Regions from separate parts of the Halobacillus sp. KGW1 genome, predicted to be linked through region 1. Evidence: riboswitches for the same ligand, from Rfam matches in the RefSeq annotation. Region 1 holds a riboswitch; each other region holds the start of a gene.
The links. A riboswitch is a leader RNA that binds a small molecule or an ion and turns the genes downstream of it on or off. The one in region 1 is predicted to bind S-adenosylmethionine.

Region 1 (5,828 bases):
AGCAGAACAGAACGCCCCCGCTAGTATTGGCGGGGTTTCTCTTGCACACGGCCGGCTTCGTGCTACAATATACAGCGGACATTATTAACGGACGGAGGACTAGCAATGAACTTAGAAAGAATCATCCCTTATTCACACATGCTTATGAAGCAATTTATAGAAGAAGGGGATGTGGTCATAGACGGGACTTGCGGGAATGGTCATGATACCTTATTCCTCACTAACTTAGTCGGAGATACAGGGCATGTATATGGATTTGATATCCAGAAAGTGGCTGTGAAGAACACGACAGAACGCCTCAAAGAGGCAGGAAATGAGAACAGAGCGACAATCCTTCACGAATCCCACTCCCAAGTGAAAACTTCCATCAGCAGAGAGCACAAAAAACGTGTGCAGGCAGCCATTTATAACCTTGGCTACTTACCGGGAAGTGACAAAACGGTCATTACAAAACCGGAGGAAACATTAGCTTCCGTTCAAGAGACCTTGTCTATATTAAAACCCGGTGGATTATTAGTACTGGTGGTATACCACGGGCATGAAGGCGGAGAAGAAGAGAAAGACGCTCTCTTAGAATACCTCACCGCTCTCGATTCCAAAGAATACCACGTGCTCCATTACGGCTTCATCAATCAGAAACGTAAACCACCATTTATATTAGCTGTAGAAAAGCATTAATACAAAAAACAGCCTGGACGATTACAACTCACGTCCAGGCTTTAATTTGTGATACATTTTGGTATTCAGGTAAAAGAACGTCGCTTTCTTTCCACTCGTCTTCAAGAGTTCTTTAACAAAGCTCTTCGCATTGGCAATACGCCCGACTTTTCGATCGGCCAAATACATTCCAACAAGCCCTTCATGAACCATCTCATGGAAAGCGGCGTTTGGTAACCGTTGAATCTCTTCGTTCGTTCTCTCGACGAAATACTTGAACCTCGCCCGCATCTCCTCTTCGTGCTCATAATAGGAACAAAAATTCAAATCCCCTTCCTCTTCATCCTCCTCCTGATCAATATAGTAATCAAGGAGAATGTGAAGCCCCTGCATGAATGGGAAATAGCTTCTTGTCACCTGCTCTGCTAAAGAAGGGTCAATTCTTCCACCAAGAGTATAAGAGACAAGGCAGAAAATACCAAGGGTAGAGCCCGTACATGCCGAAAATTCATACCATTTCAGTTGCGGCCAGTCCTTCTGGTGATCTTCAAACCATTGCTGTAACCTTGGAATACGTTCCTCTTCCACCACATGTTTATGTACTTGAAGATCGCTGTAAAGGGAACCAAGATTCCGAGTATGCTCCAGGACTATGTCATAGCCTTCCGCATTCCGAAGTACGTCCTGACAAGTTTTCACAAGGAGATGGAGGTAACCGGCGTCGTCTGATTCCTCACGATATTTATAGTAGTCTTGTCTTTCATTCCCTGGCGTCAGCGCATCCGCCATCGCCTGATGGAGCATGCGGAAATCTTTCGGATCCATCGATGTACTTCTGTCACATAAGTTATCAAGATAATCACTAATGGTTTGATAGGCTACGATAAAACGAACCGCTTCGTCCCTTCTCTCCCCTGCAAGCACTGCATAAATCGACCCGCCTTCACAATGGAACGTTTTGCTTTCAATGCTGGCAAGTGCCTGTGTCCTTAATTCCGGATCTGGTATTTGACGCGCCCGATCAATCCAAACGTTCAATTCTCTATGAACGGAAGGAAAGATATTTTTGTACACGTGGTACATGAGATGCAGGGCGTTACTCGGTACATTTGCTTTCATATGTTTCCCTCCCTGTCTATTTCTTGAGTTGCTGTTGTAAAAACCAAAGTGTATAAAGGTACACATCTTCCCACTCCGGCTCATTGAATAGTTCATGGTATAATTCCGGCCATTCTTTGTATGTTTTTTCTTTAGCATCCACTATATGAAACCATTCTGCCGTTTTTTCCGCCACTACCAGTTCGTCACGTCCCGCCTGCAAGACAAGAAGAGGTACATCCGGAAACTGGTTGACGTCCCGGAAAGCCAGACGGGAAGCACGTTGAAACTCCCGGTACCAACGCACAGAGACTTTCTTAAGGACAAGTGGATCTTTACGAAACTGTTCGACTTTCACGGTATCCCTTGTAATCAATGAAGGGTCTTGGTTGGCATCCATACGTAAAGAGGGCGCTATGATATTCAATAGGTAGGACAACCATTCCACAGGCGCACTTACACTGCCTTTAATAGCCAATGCAGGAGACGAGAGGATGATACCATCCATTTTCTGTTGCAGCTGTTCCATTACCCGCACCGTTACAAGACCACCCATACTATGACCGAGCAGAAATATTTTTTTATCGGGATCCGCTTCCCCGATCCAGCCCTCTACTGTCTTTATGTACTCCTCAAAGGAATGGATATGACCTTTCCTTCCGGGTGAATTCCCCTGGCCAGGCAGATCGCCGTATATAACATCGAAACCATCTTTATGAAGCCGATCCGCCAACCGCTCATATCTTCCACCATGTTCAAATGCTCCGTGGACGATAATGATGGTGCCGTCTGATGCTGGAGATTGCTTTTTATTCACAGTCTATCCCCCGTTCCATCTGCTATACTATCCTTAACTAATATTATAAGGGGGTTTACTATGATTTGCGAATATAAAGGAAAGCGCCCGTCTATACACCCGACGGCTTACATCGCTGATGATGCCGTTATTACAGGAGATGTTTTTATCGATGAAGGAGCAAGCATCTGGTTTAAAACCGTCATCCGCGGGGATGTAGCTCCGGTACATATCGGCAGGAATACAAATGTACAGGATCTCAGTATGCTTCATCAAAGCCCGGGTCAACCACTCATCCTTGAAGATGGCGTGACGGTCGGTCATCAAGTGACCCTGCATTCCGCACACATTAAGAAAAACGCACTGATTGGTATGGGGTCCCTCATACTCGATGGAGCGATAATTGGAGAAGAAGCTTTCATCGGCGCTGGGAGCCTCGTCCCGCCGGGAAAAGTTATCCCTCCAAGGACGCTCGCTTTCGGCCGGCCCGCGAAAGTAGTTCGGGAACTGAACGAGCATGACTATCAAGAGTTGGAAAGGATAAGAACCACTTACATAGAGAAAGGAAACTATTATAAACAGCAGCAAGAAAAAGATTAAAAACAAAAAAGTACCCTTGCGGGTACTTTTTTTGTCCTTAATTAAAACGAGATTTTAATTGTTCTGCTTTGTCCGTACGCTCCCAAGGGAACTCAATATCCGTGCGGCCGAAATGACCATAAGCAGCCGTATCACGGTAGATAGGTCGACGCAGATCCAGCATCTTGATAATACCGGCAGGGCGCAGATCGAACAGATCACGCACAGCTTCTACCAGCTTCTCTTCCGATACTTTGCCAGTACCATTCGAGTTGATGGCAATGGAAACCGGCTGCGCTACACCTATTGCATACGCAAGCTGCACTTCCACAGCGTCTGCAAGTCCGGCAGCTACGATGTTCTTCGCAACATAGCGGGCTGCATAAGCAGCAGAGCGGTCCACTTTCGTCGCGTCTTTCCCGCTGAAAGCACCTCCGCCGTGACGGGCATATCCGCCATACGTATCCACAATGATTTTTCTTCCCGTCAAGCCGGCATCCCCTTGAGGACCGCCGATAACGAAACGACCTGTCGGATTGATGAAGTATTTCGTCTGCTCATCAATGAGCTCCGCCGGTACAACAGGACCGATCACATGGTCGCGCAGATCTTTCTTAATCTGCTCCAATGTAATTTCTTCCGCGTGCTGTGTAGAAATGACAATGGTATCTACGCGGACAGGTTTATCCAGCTCATCGTACTCGATGGTCACTTGTGTCTTCCCGTCCGGGCGCAGGTAATCCAGCGTGCCGTCTTTACGGACATCCGAAAGACGCTTGGACAGTTTATGTGCCAGTGAAATAGGAAGAGGCATTAGTTCTTTCGTTTCATTATTAGCAAAACCGAACATTAAGCCCTGATCTCCAGCTCCGATCGCTTCAATCTCATCGTCGCTCATCTTGCCCTCGCGGGATTCCAATGCTTCATCCACTCCGCCTGCAATATCAGGGGACTGCTCATCGATGGCAGTCAGAACGGCACACGTATCCGCATCGAAGCCGTATTTGGCTCGAGTATATCCAATATCTTTAATTGTTTGACGAACGATGGATGGGATGTCTACATAAGTATTTGTACTGATCTCTCCTGAGACGAGCACAAGTCCCGTGGTCACTGTTGTCTCACATGCAACCCGAGCATTCGGGTCATTTTTTAAAATTTCGTCTAAAATGGCATCAGAAATCTGGTCACATATTTTATCGGGGTGACCTTCTGTAACTGACTCTGATGTGAATAACCGGCGATTGGCAGGCATTCTGAAAAACTCCTCCTTCTGTAAGTACAAAGTATTAGACGGAACTCTTTACCAGTATGTGCAGAAACGAAAAACCGTTTCCTTCGTTCATGCTTCATCCACAACCATTAGAGCTTTATATAGGAATCTATACCGGATGACCTCCGGCTCGGATATTTCTCCATAAAAAGAAAAAACCCTTCCTAATGTCGAGGAAAGGGGCTGCTTCCTTTCGCTCTTATCGTCCAAGAAGGAATTCGTTCCTTCCTGCTTCAGGTTAGCACCATGCCATTCTCATGACGGTTGCTGGGTTTCAAAGGGCCTGTCCCTCCACCAACTCTGGATAAGAGAGTTTCCGTTCTTCGTTATCGTATCGAAAACCATGTAACATGTCAATCAGATTCCACCCGTCTCCCCGACCAGGTACGGTTTTTACGGATCCTTACAAAACCAAGGACCCGCCACCTTTTCTTTCCATTTATAAACGTTCACACCGGAAAAAACATAGGATAGAAATAAACCATCCGGATTTTAACAGGAAGCCAATATTTGTTCACAAAATATTGGAAACAATTTCACCAAATAGTATGGACTATAAAAATGAATGTGTTATACTAATTCCATCTTAAGGATGATTAAATTATTTGACAAAGGCGGGTCGACTTATATGAGTACCATTAACCAAATGTCTGAACTTAACCTATTACTAGCTCAAGAAAATGTCCATCACCAACTTTCCGTTCCGCACTTGGTGGAGAAGATCCTCTCTCGCAACGAAGGCACATTAACAGAAAAAGGTGCAATTCAAGCGACTACTGGTACTTACACCGGCAGATCACCAAAAGACAAATTCATCGTCAAAGACGACACGTCCGAACAAAAAGTGGATTGGGGTACGATCAATACGCCGATTGACGAGAGTACTTTCGTTCAGCTTTACCACAAAGTTCTTACGTATTTAAAGAAGCGGGAAGAACTCTTTGTTTTCAAAGGGTTTGCCGGCGCAGAAACACGGTATCGTCTTCCCATCCAGGTCGTGACAGAGTTTGCGTGGCACAATCTTTTCGCTAAACAGATGTTCATTCGTCCAAATACGGAAGAGGTGGCAGATCATGAAGCGGAATTCACGGTTATATCCGCTCCGACCTTCAAGGCTGATCCTGAAGTGGACGGGACAAATTCAGAAGCGTTCATCATGATTTCCTTTAAACACCGTATCGTCTTAATTGGCGGAACCGAGTATGCCGGGGAAATCAAAAAATCGATTTTCTCCGTCATGAACTATATTCTTCCGGAGAAAAACATCCTGCCGATGCACTGTTCAGCGAACGTTGGTAAAGAAGGCGATGTCGCTCTTTTCTTCGGGTTATCCGGAACGGGCAAGACCACCCTTTCTGCAGATCCTTCCCGCCGTTTGATCGGGGATGACGAGCATGCGTGGTCGAACTACGGCGTCTTCAATAT
Region 2 (5,828 bases), on a different contig from region 1:
TAGAAGATTCTGTAATGATACCTAGACCGATCAACTTCCCGGCGAACTGAGAAGCGACAGCGACGTTGCCCTTCAGCAGCTCTTCTTTATCGTTATAAGGGGTGAATTTTTCAAAGATGGCCATACAAATTCCTGCCAGGACAAGCATGACGATCCAATACAGCAAGGTCAATAGAAGGTCATAAACATTCAGTACTTCCGAAATATCGAATTCAAACATGGTTTTTCGCTCCTGTTCTTTTGTTATTTTCCTGCTCCGGGGCCGCCGCCGCGGACACCGGAGGATGTGCTGGATGACTGGCGTACGGATGGACTGCTCCCGGCATTTTTCACATAACTTCCACCGCTGCCGCCGATATACCCTGTATAAAAGAAGCCGCCGCGGTTATCGAGGTCCATAGCATAAACCTCTTCTGCTTCCTCTTCTATGCCGTAGTCCGAAAAGAAATCACTATCATAATTGTTCCGGACGAATTCTTTATCCGATACTTCGATGATGGTATCTTCTTCTTTCTGGGTGTCCTGATAGACCTGCACGAGGTAATCGTCGTAGAGCATTAAATCACGACCGTCTTTGGAGGCTTTATGTACGGCCTCTTCAGAGTCGGTGATGCCGGCTGCCACTTTCTCCGGCTTCTGATCATAAGCGCGGAAGATTTCCGATTTGTTGCCCACATCATCGTATACGATATCCTCCATTGGGTATTGATCCCCGACTGCATCCACTACGTTGGAGCATGCCGTCAAACACAGCAGGCCGAGCAGAATAACCGGGATGGATTTGAGTTTCATACTCTTCATCTCCTGTTTTATTCATTTTCTAGAGGGCGTAGCATTAAGGAATTCAAGCGCCAGTGTGTTTCCTTCATACTGGACTGCCAATGTGGAGGGTAGTCTCCCTGCACCTCGAAGCGATCGGTATATGTCCGGTCTTCATCATCCGTGATGACCCGTTCCAATTCGAAGGAGAAGGTTACCCACACATCATATTGGAAGGTCGCCCATTCCACCCCGTGATCGGTTTCGGTGCTGAGCGGGCTCACCGGCTGTTCATCCAAATAAGATTGAAATTGCTTGTTCCGTACGGTGTAATGGACATCTGTGATGTGCTCCGGATCGACTTCTTTGTTCATATAAACGTCACGAAGAGCGGTTTCATAAACCCGTTCATACAAAAAATAGGCATCCAAAGCACCCCAATTTTGATTGTCGATCTCGTTTAACGCAGCTATCGTATGAGTGAGAAAAGCAACTTCAGTAGGCTCATAGTCTTCATCTGTGATGTAGGTATCCATTGATACAGTCAGGTTGTCGGGTTTCTCTGAATCTCCTTCTCCATAGACATCAATTTCTCCCGGCATGAACATACCAATGAGCACGAGCAGTGCGAATATGGAGCCGATGACGATTCCTGATATTTTTAGTATTTTTATGAAGGTTTTCATTGTCTATCACCTCCTCAGAAAGGGAACGGAACGTGAGTGTTAAGGCAATTTCATCCATTTTAACCACTCTCATTATACGTTCCTATGAATCTAGAAACAACAAAATTCGAGGATATTCGGAACATTCAAGTTGCAGCGTAAGAATAAAATTCAGCGTTGACATTTTTTATTTGCGTTGTTAGAGTATTTAAAAAATACATATTTCTTATCCAGAGAGGTGGAGGGACTGGCCCTTTGAAGCCTCAGCAACAGGTCTGAATGCAGACACTGTGCTAATTCCAGCGGGTGTTGAATAACCCTGATAGATAGGAGCTTCCTTTTATTTGTCGGTAAACGCACCCGCTCCAGGGTGCGTTTTTTTATGTATTTTTAGATGAAGAGAAAGTGGAGGGGAAGAGAAAATGGAACAGAACTTCAAAAGAGAAATGAAAACACGCCACCTTGTGATGCTGTCACTCGGTGGAGTCATCGGAACCGGGCTGTTCCTCAGTTCCGGATACACCATCCAGCAGGCAGGACCATTTGGGACGGTGCTTGCCTATTTGATTGGTGCGTTGGTCGTTTACTTAGTGATGCTCTGTCTTGGTGAGTTGTCTGTACATATGCCTGAGACTGGTGCGTTTCACAGTTATGCCGCGAAGTATATCGGTCCGGGAACGGGGTTTACGGTTGCCTGGCTTTACTGGCTCACCTGGACAGTGGCGCTGGGATCGGAATTCACAGCTGCCGGACTGATGATGCAGCGGTGGTTCCCGGATATAAGTGTATGGATATGGAGCGCTTTATTCGCGATTTTGATCTTCGGATTGAATGCATTCACCGTGAAGTTTTTTGCAGAATCAGAGTTTTGGTTTTCTTCTGTCAAAGTCATCGCCATTTTTCTATTTATTCTACTTGGTCTGGCTGGAATTTTCGGTATTGTGCCGCTTGCAGATTCTGAACCAGCTCCGTTCTTTTCTAATTTCACAGAAGCCGGTTTGTTTCCGAATGGGGCTTTCGCCATCTTAATGACGATGCTGGCGGTCAACTTCGCATTCTCCGGTACAGAGTTGATCGGTATTGCGGCGGGAGAAACGGTCGATCCCGCGAAAACAATCCCGAAAGCCATCCGGACGACGCTCGTACGGCTCATTCTTTTCTTTGTAGGAACAATTATTGTGCTTTCCGCGCTGCTTCCGAGTTCGGAAGCCGGAGTCATTGAGAGTCCTTTCGTTGCCGTTTTGGAAAGAGTCGGTGTTCCATTTGCCGCAGATATCATGAACTTTGTCATCATCACGGCTATTTTGTCTGCAGCGAATTCAGGGTTATATGCCTCCTCCCGTATGCTGTGGTCTCTCGCGGATCGGAAGACGATCTCTCCGAAATTCGCGAAAATGACGAAGAAAGGCATTCCGCTGAACGCCATCTTATTCAGCATGCTTGGTGGGGGACTGGCTCTGTTGTCCAGCATCATTGCGCCCGATACCGTCTATATCGTGCTGGTATCGATTTCAGGACTTGCAGTCGTTATCGTATGGATGAGCATCAGTCTTGCTCAATTTAATTTCCGGCGGGCTTATGTGAAAGCTGGGAACAAGGTGGAGGACCTGGGATACCGGGCGCCGCTTTATCCATTGGTGCCGATCGCATCGTTCCTGCTCTGTCTTGCCGCCTGCATCGGAATCGCCTTTGATCCGACACAGCGGATCGCCCTGTATTGTGGAATTCCATTCATCATCCTTTGTTATGCAGGGTATTATCTGTCACAATCCAAGAAGAAACGGAGAGTAGAACATGTCGAACAGAATCAACAAGCGCAATCCTATTAAACAACTATTGGAAACAAAGAAAACGATTATTCTCGATGGGGCGTTGGCGACAGAATTGGAGACATACGGCTTCGACCTTGATGATCCACTTTGGTCCGCCCGTGTGCTGCTTGAGAATCCGGATGCTATCCGTAAGGTTCATGCCGATTATTTCCGTAATGGTGCGGATATTGCCATCACCGCTAGTTATCAAGCAACCATTGATGGGTTTAAGCAGCGGGGGATCGACGAAGATAAGGCGCGCACATTAATTAAAGATACCGTTCGCCTGGCACAGGAAGCACGCTCGGATGTCTGGAGGGAAGCGGATGACAGAGCTTATCCTGTCGTTGCAGGTTCGGTTGGCCCTTATGGCGCCTACCTTGCTGACGGCTCAGAATATATCGGGAACTATGGTGTCACGGATGAGCGGCTGAAAGAATTTCACCGTCCCAGAATAGAAGCGCTCATCGAAGCGGGTGCCGACGTGCTTGCCTTTGAAACGATTCCTTCCCTCCAGGAGGCGAAAGTACTGACGGAATTATTGGGCGAGTATCCGGGCGCCAGTGCGTGGCTTTCCTTTTCCTTGAAGAATGGCAGCCAAATCAGTGATGGAACGGAATGGAGACGTTGTATAGATGTGATCGAAGGGAGGGAGCAGGTGGTAGCAGTCGGAGTGAACTGTGCTCCGATTCCTGATGCGACAGAGGCAGTCGGCCATATCCGGGCTCTTACAGATAAGCCGATTATTTTATACCCGAATTCGGGAGAAACATACGATCCCGACACGAATGACTGGTACGGGGAACGCTCCTGCCAGCGTTTCGATGAGCAGTCCGATCGGTGGGTGGAAGCCGGGGCAACGATCATAGGAGGCTGTTGTCGTACGACTCCTGATCACATTCAATCGCTGGCAAGGCGCTGGCAGAATAGGTAAAAAGAGAAAGGCCTTTCTGATTGGGAAGGTCTTTTTTTATGTGTAAAAAGCACTAGACAAGCGGATGAATTTTTATGCAATAATCACTAAATTCAGAAAATTATGTGGAAACTTTGTGAATTTTAAGATAACATGTTGTTAGAAGTAAATTGTATACAATCTTCGAATACAATGGTGGGATGCAAAATGAGTAGTAGTGAAGAGAGAGCATATGAAAAGGTGAAACGTGCCATTATGCTGAAACGGCTTGTTCCGGGACAGCGAATTACGGAAGATTGGGTAAGTAAAGAGTTAAATATGAGCAGAACTCCGATAAGAGCTGCTTTCAAGCGATTGGAAAGTGAGAAATTGATAGAACTGGTTCCCAATAAGGGGGCGATTGTTTACAAACCGTCCAACAAAGAGCTTCGGGACGTTTTTGAACTGAGAATTGTTTTAGAAACTTATGCAGCGAGACTTGCGGTTCCTAAGCTGGATGATGCTCATCTGGAACAGCTTGAAATTCTACTTTCCGATGAACTGGAAACCTACAAGTCCAAGAATTTCGAGGAATTCCTTCGGGTCAATGGTTTGATCCATACGTTCTTATCCGAGGTATCCGGCAATGAATTCCTTCTACAGGAAGTCGACAAGTTGAATCAGTGGTCGGACTGTTATTTAATCCTCCGAGATGAATTTTACTCGACACCAATGAATGAGGTTAAATCGATTCCCGAACATCGGGTGATATTCGAACATTTGCAGGAGAGGGATTCTGAAGCAGCGGAGGCAGCAATTCGTAACCATTTGCTCTCGACACTGAGTGATTTGTCTGAACGAACATCGGTTTTCTATTAATTAAAAGGAGTGGTTAAACATGTCTAAGCACGTATCTATCCAAACAAACATCCCAGGTCCAAAAGCGAGCGAGCTGCTGGAACGCCGTCATCAAGTAATTCCTGATTCAGTAAGCTACGGCATTCCAACATTTGCACAGAAAGCGGAAGGAGCCAAAATCACGGATGTGGACGGTAATACATTCATCGACTTCGCAGGTGCGATCGGTACGATCAACGTCGGCCACTGTCACCCGAAAGTAAAAGAGGCCCTCCATGATCAAATTGAAAAATTCATTCATACCGGATTCAATGTAATGATGTATGAACCGTACGTCGCTCTTGCTGAAAAATTGACACAGCTTGCTCCTGGATCTCATAAGAAGAAGGTGCTTTTGCAGAACAGTGGTGCAGAAGCTGTAGAAAATGCCGTTAAGATTGCTCGAAAATATACTGGCAGACAAGCCATCGTCACATTTGCCAATGCGTTCCACGGGCGTACGCTGATGACGATGTCCATGACGAGCAAAGTAAAGCCGTATAAATATGAATTCGGTCCATTCGCACCGGAAGTGTACAAGGCTCCTTTCCCGTACAGTTACCGCCGTCCTGAGGGAATGTCAGAAGAGGCTTATATCGATTTCATGATCGAACAGTTCCGTGATTTCTTCCTGAAAGAAGTCGCACCGGAAACAATCGCTGCTGTATTTATGGAACCTGTCCAGGGAGAAGGCGGCTTTATCGTACCGGCGAAGCGTTTCGTCCATGCGGTCAAGCAGCTTTGTGAGGAGCACGGTATTTTGTTCGTGGCAGATGAGATCCAGACGGGATTCGGAAGAACGGG
Region 3 (5,828 bases), 1.0 Mb from region 1:
TCTCGCCGAAGTTCCTGAAGACAGGTTCGTTGATGGATTTGTTCACATCGATCAAACCGGGCAACATTTTGACGATGCTTGCAGCGGGAATGAAGGAAATGGCGCTGACGAAGTATTTGATTCAGCAGGTACTCCTGTCGAAGGAGCAGCGGATGGATGCTTTACGGGAGTTCATCCCGAATGCGAAGAGCTCCGATTGGGACCTCGTCGTTGCCGGCCAGCGTGTCCAGGTAATCAAGGATACGAAGGAAGGCGGCAAAGGAACGCTCCAGTTCGGGACGGAAGTCGTGAACAGTGCGGACGGTTCGATTGCGGCTTTGCTCGGGGCATCCCCGGGGGCGTCGACAGCCGTGCACGTCATGATCGATGTGCTGAACCGCTGCTTCCCTGACCATATCGATCAATGGAAGCCGAAGCTCGCCAAGATGATTCCATCCTACGGCGTATCGCTCGTCGATCACCCGCGGATGATCCAGGATATCCACCGTACGACAGATGAGGCGCTTGGTCTGGCAAAAAAGGAACTGATCTTTAGTTAGGGGTGTATAGAAAGAAGAAAAAAATAAGAAGCATATCGTTTTCCAAAAGCAGTCGCCGATCGGGTCGGAGAAGGGGAAAGGTCCCCCCTTTTCCCGCCGGCGGATGGAAAAAGATGCTTCTTCCTGGACAAGCCTATCGCTGATAGGCTTTTTTCTTTTGTTCATAAAAAGCGACGGCTGCAGCGGCTCCGAGTCCGGCATTCGCTTTGATGAGTTCGATGTTAGCGGCGAGGCTTCTGCCTTCGGTGGCGCGGTTGACGTGATCCAGCAGGAACGGTGTGACGTCCTTGCCTGTGATGCTCTGCTGCTTCGCTTCAACGAGCGCCGCTTCGATGACGCCCGTCATGTAGGACGCATCAAGGGCGTGACCGGAAGGGATCGGGTTGGCGATGACGGCTCCTCCTTGAAGACCGAGCTCCCACTTCGTATGAAGGATGCGCCCGATTTCCTCTGCGTCATCGACGCGGAAATGGACGGCAAAGTCGGATGTGCGCGTGAAGAAGGCAGGAAGGGAGTCGGTTTGATACCCCATCACCGGTACTCCTTTCGTTTCCAGATACTCGAGGGTCAGGCCGAGGTCGAGGATCGATTTCGCACCGGCACAGATGACTGCGACGTTCGTCCTGGCGAGCTCCTCCAGGTCTGCCGATATGTCCATCGTCGTTTCGGCCCCGCGGTGGACGCCGCCGATGCCGCCGGTCACGAACAGGCGGATGCCGGCGAGGTCGGCACAAATCATCGTTGCGGCTACCGTCGTCGCACCGGAGCGGCCGGTCGCAAGCAGATACGGGAGGTCTTTACGGGAAGCTTTGGTGATATCATCCCTTGAGGCGAGCGCTGTCAATTCTTCCGCTGTCAGCCCGATTTTGATCCGGCCGTCAAGGATGGCGATCGTCGCCGGGACGGCTCCGTTATCCCTGATGATCTGCTCGACTTCCTTCGCCGTTTCGATGTTTTCAGGATACGGCATACCGTGGGAGATGATGGTGGATTCGAGGGCGACGACAGGCTTTCCTTTATCCAAAGCTTCGTTCACTTCTTGTGATAGGGAGAGATAGGGATTGAGATTCATAGGAACTCCTCCTGTTTTTTTAATAGATGGGTCGTCAAATCGGTATGGACGGTTGCTGTCGTCTGGACGCAGAGGGCGGCGCTCTTCAGTCCGGCATGGACGGCTTCGGACAGTGGACTGCCGTCGAGCCAGGCGTGCAGCACTGCAGCGGAGAATGCATCTCCGGCGCCCGTGACGTCTACGGTCGTGTCGAGGGCAGGGGCGGGATAGTGGCGGATGCTGCCACCGCTTTCCCCGACCATGACACCCCGCTTGCCCCATGTCACCGTGACATAGCGGACACCGCAGGCGAGCCAGTGTTCAACGGCGCCTTTCCACTGGGCTTCGTTTTGAATGGGAATGTCGAAGTGTGCGGCGCTTTCTTCGACGTTCGTCATCAGCCACGTCAGGCCGCTGATATCCGAGGGCAGCCGCTTCATTTTCGGTATCGAGACGGTGATGAAGGCGACCGGCGTGTGGTCGGCGGCTGCTTCCTTAAGCAGGAAGGCGAGCGTCTCCTGCGGGCAGTTCAAATCGGCGATGACGCATTCGGCCTGCTTCCATTTCTTCTCGTGACGACGGATCTCCTCCGGAAGAACAGCGTCGTAAATAGCCATATCGGCGAAGGCCATCGTCATTTCTCCGTGCTCGTCGAGGACAGCGGTGTACGTGCCTGTGTTCCGGTCCGGCAGATGGAGGACGCCGTCCATTATGATATACTCGGCAGAGGCGCGGGCGATGATCTCCCAGTCGGCATCTCTGCCGGCAGCAGTGATGAGTGTCGGCCGGTTTCCGAGACGACCGAGGTTTTCCGCGATGTTCCTGGCGACGCCGCCGGCGCTTGCGGTCGATCGCACCGGATTCGATGTCTTATAGTCGAAGCGCTCCAGGCAGTGATACTTGCGGTCGACGTTGGCGGCACCGATGCAGAGGACAGGACGGGAATGATTCAGGACATAGGCGCGGCCGAGCAGAATATTTTTCTGTACAAGCTGGGAGATGACGTTGGCGACGGTGGACCGGGACAGGGCGAGGATTTGGGAGAGGTCGTGTTGGGAAATATACGGGTTATTTGCAATCTGTTCATACACCTGACGTTCGCGGTCGGTCAGTTTGTTTGGTAACATAGACAGCCCTCCGGACAAATGTTTGATTCATGGAACATATGTCTAAAGTAGCTGAATTGGAAAAAGCTAGCAATAAAATAGAGACAGGTCGTACGTCCGACTTATCGACAAAATTTTCCGACAACAGGTTGCCAATCGTTTGGGAATTGCTGTATAGTGGGGCTAACAACTTCATAGATAAACGTTCTTATCGAGAAAGGTGGAGGGACTGGCCCTTTGAAGCCTTAGCAGCAGACTCCTGACGGGTACTGTGCTAATTCCAGAAGCGTACGTGCTTGCAGATGAGAAGAGGTTAGATACGCAGGTAATCCGCTCTTCTTTTGGTGAGAAGTGTGGATTTTTTTAATTTCAACGGAAGAAGGATGATAGAGATGACGAATTCAACCATCAAACGAGCTCCATTCAAAGGCGATCATGTCGGGAGCTTCCTGAGACCTGAGCGTTTGAAGGAAGCGCGCCGGCAGAAAGCGGAGGGGACGATTTCCCAAGAAGAGCTGCGCCGGATCGAAGACGAAGAGATAACGAAGCTTGTCGCGAAACAGAAAGAGGCAGGACTTCCTGCCGTGACAGACGGGGATTTCCGTCGCAGCTGGTGGCACTTCGATTTCCTTGAAGGACTCGATGGAGTGGAAGGCTACGACAAGGAGAAGGGACTTCCGTTCGACGGGGTGGAGACGAAGGCGCGCGGTGTCAAAGTGACTGGAAAGGTCGGGTTCACGGATCATCCGGCCATCAGGGACTTCCGTTTCCTGAAAGAGATCGCCGGCGATTCCGTCGCAAAGCTGACGATTCCGAGCCCCAACATGCTCCTGTTCCGTGCCGACATCGACAGGGAGATCTACCCGACGGATGAAGCGCTGCTCGCGGATTTGGTGGATGCGTACCAAGGATTCATCCAGCGGATTTACGAAGAAGGGTGCCGCTACCTGCAGCTCGATGATACCGCCTGGGCGAGTTTTTTCTCGGAAAAAGGCAGAGAAGCGATTGCTGCGGAAGGCCGCGATCCGGAACGTGCCGCTACCCTGTGTGCCCGTTCGATCAACGAATCGATCGCAGAGCGTCCGGAAGACCTGTTGATCACGATGCACATCTGCCGCGGAAACTTCCGTTCGACCTTCATGACGACAGGGAGCTATGAAGCGCTGTCGGAGACGATCTTCGACGGTTTGGACGTCGACGGCCTGTTCCTGGAATTCGATGATGAACGCTCCGGCGGCTTCGAACCGCTCCGTCACGTCAACCGCCCGGATCTGTCGGTCGTCCTCGGCCTGATTACATCGAAGACCGGCGAACTGGAAGACCCGGACCGGATCAAAGCCCGGATCTTAGAGGCATCCGACTATGTGCCGATGTCCCAGCTCTGTCTCAGCCCGCAGTGCGGGTTCGCATCGACGGAAGAGGGGAATGTGATTTCAGAAGAAGAGCAGTGGGCGAAGATCCGCCACGTGCTTGAAATTGCAGGGGAAGTTTGGAGATAGATAGTATAGAAAAAGCGCCCGGCTTACGAGCCGGACGCTTTTTGTGTGGAGAGCGGGGTCCGGTAAATGGGGACGCCCCGTCCTCTGCTAAGGGGTATTATTCAGCAGCCATCGCTTTCTTCCGCACCGCGAAAAAGGAATGGATGGCCGCTGCGACCGGAATGATGAGCGCAATGCCGATGCCGGCACAAAAGATCGCGATCATCTCTTCACTGAACACTTTGGAATTGACGATTTCGCCCAGCGAATAGTCCAAATCCTTGAACCAGATAAGCAGGGCAAGGTAGCCGCCGAAGAAGGCGAAGAACAGCGTGTTCGTATCCGTCCCGAGGATGTCGCGGCCGACGTTCATGCCGGAGACGAACAAGTCCTTCCTTGAGATCTCCGGATGGTGGTGCTGCACCTCACTCATCGATGACGTGATGGAAATCGCCACTTCCGTGATGGCGCCGATTGTCCCGATGATGATGACGGAGGCGGCGATTTTCACGAAATCGAGCCCGATGTATAACGAGTAGGGCGCGAGGCTGTCGGAATCTTCTTCACTGAACCCTTGGATCATCGACATATCTGTAATCAAGTGGATGCCGACGAGCAAAATGGCGATCGTGACCATCGTAGCGAGAAACGCGGTGCCCGTCTTCAAATTCCAGTCGTTCACGTAAATCAGGTTGACGTAGCTGATGACCGCACAGGCGATGATGGTCACGATGATCGGATTGATGTGCGGATCGAGCATGAAAAACAGCGCGACGATGAGAATGACGAAGTTGAAGAATAACGATGCGAACGATCGTACTCCTTTTTTTCCTCCGACGAGGACCATCAATAGGAATAATATGGCGGTTAAGGCGACTAGTACATTCATGATCTCTTCCTCTTTGCGTTAATGATGAACAGTGTAGTGTAGACACTGATCGGGATCGTCAGGACAATGCCGATGCCGCCGACAAGCGCCCGGGCTATTTCAAGCGACAGATTCATGGACAGCGTGAAGCCGAGCGGCGATGTATTCTTCAAGTAGAGAAGAATCGACGGGATCGAGCCGGCGGCATAGACGAAGAACAAGATGCTCGTCAGGGTCCCCATGACGTCCTTTCCGATGTCCATACCGGATTTCCGCAATGCCTTTCCTGTGATGGCGGCATCCTTCTCATAGAGTCCGAACAGTGACGAAGCGATCGTGATCGATACGTCCATCACGGCACCAAGCGAGCCGATGAACAGCCCGGCCATGAATACTTCCCTGTACGGACGGGTCAAATACTGCATTTCCTCATAGCGGAGGCCGTTCCCCTGCAGGGCCTGGATGACGAAATAGGCGATCGCTAAAGAAACGGAAATGCCGATCAGCGTAGATAGAATGGCAGCATACGTCTTCTGATTGAATCCGTTTAAGAAAAGGAGTGACCCGATGCTGAACAAAATGACGAGCCCGCTGCAGATAAAGAGCAGGGTACCGTCGGAATTGGCGATATAAAGATCGAGCGCGAAGTACATCAAGGCTGCGTTGACGACGAGGCTGACGATCGAGAGTGCGCCGCGCTTTCTACCGACAATCAACAGTAGAAAAAGGAAGACCCAGGCGGCAGCGAGGACGTATTTGTCACGCTTTGCATCGATGATCGCACCG

Region 2: it holds a riboswitch for S-adenosylmethionine, as region 1 does, so the genes downstream of both, mmuP (S-methylmethionine permease) here and metK (methionine adenosyltransferase) in region 1, are expected to answer to the same signal.
Region 3: it holds a riboswitch for S-adenosylmethionine, as region 1 does, so the genes downstream of both, AXG56_RS14115 (5-methyltetrahydropteroyltriglutamate--homocysteine S-methyltransferase) here and metK (methionine adenosyltransferase) in region 1, are expected to answer to the same signal.

The regions. Positions count from the first base shown of each region.
Region 1 covers NZ_LSOC01000003.1:4,027-9,854, forward strand. The annotation lists gene AXG56_RS19830 (hypothetical protein) at 1-24, shown strand, start outside; gene AXG56_RS08980 (class I SAM-dependent methyltransferase) at 106-678, shown strand; gene AXG56_RS08985 (tetraprenyl-beta-curcumene synthase family protein) at 700-1,776, opposite strand; gene AXG56_RS08990 (alpha/beta hydrolase) at 1,793-2,572, opposite strand; gene AXG56_RS08995 (gamma carbonic anhydrase family protein) at 2,633-3,151, shown strand; gene metK (methionine adenosyltransferase) at 3,189-4,385, opposite strand; SAM riboswitch class I at 4,600-4,714, opposite strand; gene pckA (phosphoenolpyruvate carboxykinase (ATP)) at 5,032-5,828, shown strand, end outside.
Region 2 covers NZ_LSOC01000004.1:242,285-248,112, reverse strand. The annotation lists gene AXG56_RS16165 (DUF350 domain-containing protein) at 1-220, opposite strand, end outside; gene AXG56_RS16160 (DUF4247 domain-containing protein) at 244-792, opposite strand; gene AXG56_RS16155 (hypothetical protein) at 810-1,445, opposite strand; SAM riboswitch class I at 1,648-1,757, shown strand; gene mmuP (S-methylmethionine permease) at 1,847-3,253, shown strand; gene mmuM (homocysteine S-methyltransferase) at 3,219-4,169, shown strand; gene AXG56_RS16140 (GntR family transcriptional regulator) at 4,356-5,006, shown strand; gene gabT (4-aminobutyrate--2-oxoglutarate transaminase) at 5,026-5,828, shown strand, end outside.
Region 3 covers NZ_LSOC01000003.1:1,034,744-1,040,571, reverse strand. The annotation lists gene AXG56_RS14130 (malate:quinone oxidoreductase) at 1-539, shown strand, start outside; gene AXG56_RS14125 (pseudouridine-5'-phosphate glycosidase) at 673-1,611, opposite strand; gene AXG56_RS14120 (carbohydrate kinase) at 1,608-2,717, opposite strand; SAM riboswitch class I at 2,902-3,005, shown strand; gene AXG56_RS14115 (5-methyltetrahydropteroyltriglutamate--homocysteine S-methyltransferase) at 3,089-4,195, shown strand; gene AXG56_RS14110 (YibE/F family protein) at 4,293-5,063, opposite strand; gene AXG56_RS14105 (YibE/F family protein) at 5,060-5,828, opposite strand, start outside.